Rhodobacter capsulatus SB 1003: one gene and its partner. The protein of the gene in region 2 interacts with the protein of the main gene of each other region in a pairwise test. Links are inferred from orthologs where the notes say so. Each region holds a gene or a part of one and is shown on either strand. Other genes may lie near its edges.

Region 1 (3,504 bases), 1.9 Mb from region 2 along the record:
TGGCGCCGCGCGCTGGTGCGACGTGCTGCAATCGGCGCCCTCGGAAAGCTGCACCGACATCGCCCGGGTGTCGCTCGATGCGGCGCTGCTGGAGCTGAAAGAGAAATACGGGCCGCAGATCGAAAGCTGGCGCTGGGGCGACGCGCACGAGGCCCGGCACGATCACGCGGTTCTGGGGCGCAATCCGCTGCTCGGCTGGCTGATGAACATCCGGCAATCGACCTCGGGGGGGGATTTCACCCTCAACCGCGGCCTGACCGCGGGCAGCGGCCCCGATCCCTTCGCCAATGTCCACGGCGCGGGCTATCGCGGCGTCTATGATTTCGCCGACCCGGATTCCTCGGTCTTCATCATCGCCACCGGGCAATCGGGGCATCCGTTCTCGTCCCATTACGACGATCTGGCCGATCTGTGGCGGCGCGGCGAATATGTGCCGATGTCGCTCGATCCGGCGCTTGCCCGCGCGGCCGCCGCGGGCATCACCCGGCTGGAACCCCTCGGCGCCTCCGAGTAAGCGCGAAAGGGCGTATTTGCACCAAGAAGAAACCGCAGCTTTTTCTTGGCTTAAATACGCCCTTTTCAAGGGCTTGCGAAGCAAAGCTAAAGTGCGGCGAACTTCGACTTCTGCGCCTCGGTCCAGCGCAGCCGCAGCTGCCAGCCCTCTTCGCCCTGCAGCTCGGTTCGGATCACGCCCTGGGCATGCAGCCAGGCATGTTCCTTGCCCGCGGTGAAGGGCAGATCCAGATCTTCCTCGATCCAGGCCTCGCCCAGACGCGCCTCGATCGCCGCCACCAACGCGCCGATCCCTTCGCCCGAGAGCGCCGAGACCGCCTGCACGTCCGAGCGCCGCGCGTCCTGCGCCAGCAGGCCTTGCCGCACCGCTTCGGACAGGGCATCGATCTTGTTCCAGACCTCGATCAGCGCCACATCCTCGGCCACGCCAAGGGATTCGAGGATCTCGCCGACATCTTCGGCCTGTTCCTCGGTCTCGGGGTGGGAAATGTCGCGCACATGCAAGATCAGATCGGCTTCCAGCACCTCTTCCAGCGTCGCGCGGAAGGCCGCCACCAGCTCATGAGGCAGATCCGAGATGAAGCCCACGGTATCCGACAGGATGATGCGGCGCCCCGAGGGCAGCACAAGGCCGCGCATGGTCGGGTCGAGCGTGGCGAAAAGCATGTCTTTCGCCAGCACCTCTGCCCCGGTCATGCGATTGAAAAGCGAGGATTTTCCGGCGTTCGTATAGCCCACCAGCGCGACGATGGGAAAGGGCACCTTGCGCCGGGCCGCGCGGTGCAGCTCGCGCGTTTTCACCACCTTCGCCAGCTGCCGTTTCAGCCGGATCACCTGATCGTCGATCGCGCGCCGGTCCGCCTCGATCTGGGTCTCGCCCGGACCGCCGACAAAGCCGAAGCCGCCGCGCTGCCGTTCAAGGTGGGTCCAGGCCCGAACGAGCCGGGTGCGCTGATAGGACAGCGCCGCCAGTTCCACCTGCAGCACGCCTTCGCGCGTGCGCGCCCGGTCGGCGAAGATTTCCAGGATCAACCCGGTCCGGTCCAGAAGCTTGACGCCCCATTCCTTTTCCAGGTTGCGCTGCTGGATCGGCGACACCGGGCCGTCGACCAGCACCAGATCGACCTCGGCCGCCTGCAGACGTTCCTTCAATTCGGCCATCTTGCCGGTGCCGAAAAGATGCCCGGCATGGGGTTTCGGCAGGCGCACGATCTCGTGGCCCATGATCTGCAGATCAGGCAGCGCGGCCGCCAATGACACCGCCTCGGCCAGCCGCAATTCCGGTTCGCGCCGGGCATCGACCGCCTTCAGGTCCGGGTGCAGCACCCAGACGCGGGTCGGACGGTCTTTGGAAAGGATGGGATCGCTCAGTCTTCGCCCTCGTAAAGAGAGATCGGCGAGCCGGGCATGATCGTCGAAATCGCGTGTTTGTAGACCAGCTGCGATTGGCCGTCGCGGCGCAGAAGCACGCAGAAGTTGTCGAACCAGGTGATCACGCCTTGCAGTTTCACCCCGTTGATGAGGAAGATCGTGACCGGAACCTTGGTCTTGCGGACGTGGTTGAGGAAGGCGTCCTGAAGGTTCTGTTTGTCGGCAGCCATTTTTTCTTATGCCTTTTTTTCTGTCTTGTCCTGTCGCGCGGGGCCGGTTTCGGTCTCCCAAAGCAAGTATGCGCAAAGGTGCAAGAGATTCCAGCCAAAAAGCAGAGACTTGCGCCCGGGGCACGGAATTTGACGTTTCCTGTCGCCCGCGGGGCGCAGTCGGGGGCCCGTCCGGCCCCCGCAGCCTCAGACCTCGTCGCCCGCGGCCTCGATTTCGTCCTCTTCGGTCTCGTCGAAGCCCGCCCCGCCGCGCCCGGATTTCGCCGAGGTGACGACGCCCAGCGATTTCAGCTTGCGGTGCAGCGCCGAGCGTTCCATGCCGACAAAGGCCGCCGTGCGCGAGATGTTGCCGCCAAAGCGGTTGATCTGCGTCAGCAGATATTCGCGCTCGAAGAGTTCCCGCGCCTCGCGCAGGGGCAGCGACGCCAGCTGACCGCCGAGCACGATCCGCCCCTCCTCGGGCAGGGCCGCATTGCCCGGCAGCTCGCGCGCCTCGATCGGCCCGGTGCCGTCGCCGAGGATCAGCACCCGCTCGATCACGTTGCGCAATTCGCGGATGTTGCCCGGCCAGTCCATCGTCTGCAGGCTGGCCACCGCTTCCTCGGAGAGCGGCCGCAGCGCCAGACCCTGGGTGCGGTTGAAGACCTCGATGAAATGCGCCGCGATCAGCGGCACATCCTCGCGCCGTTCGGCCAGGGACGGCACGGCGATCGGCACCACGTTGAGCCGGTCGTAAAGCTCCTGGCGGAAGCGTCCGGCGGCGATCTCGGCGGTCAGGTTGCGCGTGGTCGAGGAAATTACCCGCAGATCGACCCGCACCTTGTCAGAGCCGCCGACGCGGGAGAATTGCTGCTCGGTCAGCACGCGCAGGATCTTTGATTGCGTGCCAAGCGGCATCTCGGCCACTTCGTCGAAATAGATCACCCCGCCATGCGCTTGTTCCAGAAGGCCTTTTTCAATCCCGCGTTCCGCGGTTTCGCGGCCGAACAGCACCTCTTCCATGCGTTCGGGGGCGATCGTCGCGGAATTCACCGTGACAAAGGCCGCCGCCGCCCGGGTCGAATGCTGGTGGATGTAACGCGCCGCCGATTCCTTGCCCGAGCCAGGATCGCCGGTCAGCATCACCCGCCCGTTCGATTTCGTCACCTTGTCGAGCTGGTCCTTCAGCCGCCGGAACGCCGCGGAAGTGCCGATCATGTCCCCGGAATGCAGATCCCGCCGCCGCAGGCTGGAATTTTCCCGCCGCAGCCGGCTGGTTTCCATCGCCCGCGAAATCACCACCATCAGCTGGTCGATGTTGAAGGGCTTCGAGATGAAATCGTAAGCGCCCTGCTTGATCGCGGCGACCGCGATCTCGATATTGCCATGGCCCGAGATGATGATGATCGGA
Region 2 (2,817 bases):
TCGCTTCGACCTGATCCTCGGTATCGCGCAACCCTGCCGTATCCAGCAAGGTCACCGCAAGCCCCGAAAGATCCATCCGAACCTCGATCACATCGCGCGTGGTCCCGGCCACTTCCGAGGTGATCGCCGCTTCTCGCCCGGCAAGCGCGTTCAGAAGCGTCGATTTCCCGGCATTCGGCCGCCCGACGATCGCAACTTCAAAGCCTTCCCGCACCCGTTCGGTCACCGAAATCCGGCCGATTTCCGCCGAAAACTGCGCCGCAACCTCGGACAGCAGCGCAAAAGCCTCCGGCGTCACATCAACCGGCAGGTCTTCATCGGCGAAATCGATGCAGGCCTCCATCAGCGCCGCCGCCCGGATCAGCTTGCTGCGCCAGGTCTCGACCATCCGCCCGACCGAGCCCGACAGCACCGCCAAAGCCTGTTTCCGCTGTGCCTCGGTCTCGGCCTCGATCAGATCCGCCAGCCCTTCGACCTGCGACAGATCCAGCCGACCGCTCTCCATCGCCCGCCGGGTGAATTCCCCGGGCTCGGCCAACCGCAAAAACCCCAGTGACCCAAGCGCTTTCAGAACCGCCGCAACCGTGGCAAGGGCGCCATGCAGATGCAGTTCCGCCGATTCCTCGCCGGTGAAGCTGCGCCCCGCCTCGAAACACAGCACCAAAGCTTCGTCCAGCGCATCCGCGCCGATCCGCAACAGCCGAACGGCGGCCTGCCGCGGCGCGGGCAGACGGCCGCACAGGGCCGCCACCGCCTCCCAGGCGCGCGGCCCGGACAGGCGAATGACAGCAACGCCGGCCTTGCCGCGGCCGGATGCCTGCGCATAGATCGTGTCCATCGAAATCCCTCTCGGGGCAACGATACCTCAGCCGTTCATCGAATCGAAGAACTCGCCGTTGGTTTTCGTCTGCTTCAGCTTCGAAATCAGGAATTCGATCGCATCCGTGGTCCCCATCGGGTTCAGGATGCGGCGCAGCAGATAGGTTTTCTGCAGGTCTTTCTGATCGACCAGCAGATCTTCCTTCCGCGTACCCGATTTGAGAATGTCCATCGCCGGGAAGACGCGCTTGTCGGCGACCTTCCGATCCAGCACGATCTCGCTGTTGCCGGTGCCCTTGAATTCCTCGAAGATCACCTCGTCCATCCGCGAGCCGGTGTCGATCAGCGCCGTCGCAATGATCGTCAGCGAGCCGCCCTCTTCGATGTTCCGCGCCGCGCCAAAGAAGCGCTTCGGCCGCTGCAGCGCATTCGCATCCACACCGCCGGTCAGAACCTTGCCGGAGCTGGGCACGACGGTGTTGAAAGCCCGCCCAAGTCTTGTGATCGAATCAAGCAAGATCACAACATCTCGCTTATGTTCCACCAGACGCTTGGCCTTTTCGATCACCATCTCGGCCACCGCCACGTGCCGCGTCGCCGGTTCGTCGAAGGTCGAGGAGATCACCTCGCCCTTCACCGAGCGCTGCATGTCGGTGACTTCCTCGGGACGTTCGTCGATCAGCAGCACGATCAGGTAGCATTCGGGGTGGTTCACCTCGATCGAATGCGCGATGTTCTGCAGCAGCACGGTTTTCCCGGTGCGCGGCGGTGCCACGATCAGCGAGCGTTGCCCCTTCCCGATCGGCGCCACCAGATCGATGATCCGCGCCGAGCGATCCTTGATCGTCGGGTCTTCGATCTCCATCTTCAGCCGCTCGTCGGGATAAAGCGGCGTCAGGTTGTCGAAGCTGACCTTGTGACGCGCCTTTTCGGGATCTTCGAAGTTGATCTTCTCAACCGCGGTCAGCGCGAAATAGCGTTCATTCTCGCCCGGCGCGCGGATGATCCCCCAGACGGTATCGCCGGTGCGCAGGCTGTATTGCCGGATCATCTCGGGCGACACGTAGATGTCATCCGGGCCGGGCAGATAGTTCGCCTCGGGCGAGCGCAGGAAGCCGAACCCGTCCTGCAGCACTTCCAGCACGCCATCGCCGCCGATCTCGACCCCTTCCTCGGCATGCTCTTTCAGGATCGAGAACATCATCTCGCCCTTGCGCATCGTCGAGGCGTTTTCGATCTCCCAGTCCTCGGCCATCGCCAGAAGGTCCTTGGGGCTCTTCGCCTTGAGATCGGAAAGGTTCAAACGTTCGGTCATCTCGCATCCATCCGCGAAAGGCGCCGGGACCCCTCGGGGCGGCGCAGCATGGGTCAGGGTTCGGCAGAACCTGCGGCCGGACGGCCGGGGCTGCGGCGCTTCTACGCCCAAAGCCCGCGGCGAGTCAACGAAATCAGAACTTCACGATCACCGCGATCACGATCAGGAACATCAGCAGCGTCGGCACTTCGTTCATCATCCGCCATTGCCGACCGGCCAGATCATTCGTGCCATCGACGAATTTGTGCCGGGCCCGTGCCAGGAACATGTGAAACACCGTCATCGCGATCACGCAGGCGCCCTTGATCCAGGGCCATTGCATGCTCCAGTCGATGATGCCGGGCGTGAACACCAGGCAAAGCCCGAAAAACCAGGTCGAGATCGCCGCCGGGTTCATGATCGCCTTGAGCAGCATCCGTTCCTGATGCTGAAACAGCAGGTCCATCTCGCTGCCACGGACGACGCCCTGCTTTTTCAGGCCTTCGACGTGGTAAACGTAAAGCCGCGGCAGATAGAACAGCCCCGCCATCCAGGCCAGGACCGACATCACATGCAGCGATTTCGTCCAGAAATACCAATCGGAAAGGAAATCCGTGACGAGTTCGAACATCTGTGCCTCCTGTGTCGGCTTCTTCTTAAGAATAATTCTTGAAAAGAAAAGATGTTGATTTTGTAGGGGCTGT

What was found. The genes of interacting proteins can lie anywhere in the genome.
Region 1: the proteins of rho (region 2) and hfq interact in binary tests that used the Escherichia coli proteins (3 or more experiments, as listed by UniProt). The link is inferred for Rhodobacter capsulatus SB 1003 from one-to-one orthologs.

What each region holds. Positions count from the first base shown.
Region 1 is NC_014034.1:1,944,458-1,947,961, reverse strand. What follows is about bases 498-3,217. They hold hfq (RNA chaperone Hfq), read right to left. Parts: upstream 2,115-3,217; coding sequence 1,881-2,114; downstream 498-1,880. Other genes in these bases: ntrX (nitrogen assimilation response regulator NtrX), read right to left, coding at 2,301-3,217; hflX (GTPase HflX), read right to left, coding at 601-1,884; RCAP_RS08945 (penicillin acylase family protein), read left to right, coding at 498-514. In the rest of the region: more of RCAP_RS08945, read left to right, coding at 1-497; more of ntrX, read right to left, coding at 3,218-3,504. UniProt on the Escherichia coli protein: RNA chaperone that binds small regulatory RNA (sRNAs) and mRNAs to facilitate mRNA translational regulation in response to envelope stress, environmental stress and changes in metabolite concentrations.
Region 2 is NC_014034.1:73,845-76,661, forward strand. It holds rho (transcription termination factor Rho), read right to left. Parts: upstream 2,135-2,817; coding sequence 866-2,134; downstream 1-865. Other genes in the region: mnmE (tRNA uridine-5-carboxymethylaminomethyl(34) synthesis GTPase MnmE), read right to left, coding at 1-838; RCAP_RS00330 (CopD family protein), read right to left, coding at 2,268-2,744; RCAP_RS19465 (hypothetical protein), read left to right, coding at 2,783-2,817. UniProt on the Escherichia coli protein: Facilitates transcription termination by a mechanism that involves Rho binding to the nascent RNA, activation of Rho's RNA-dependent ATPase activity, and release of the mRNA from the DNA template.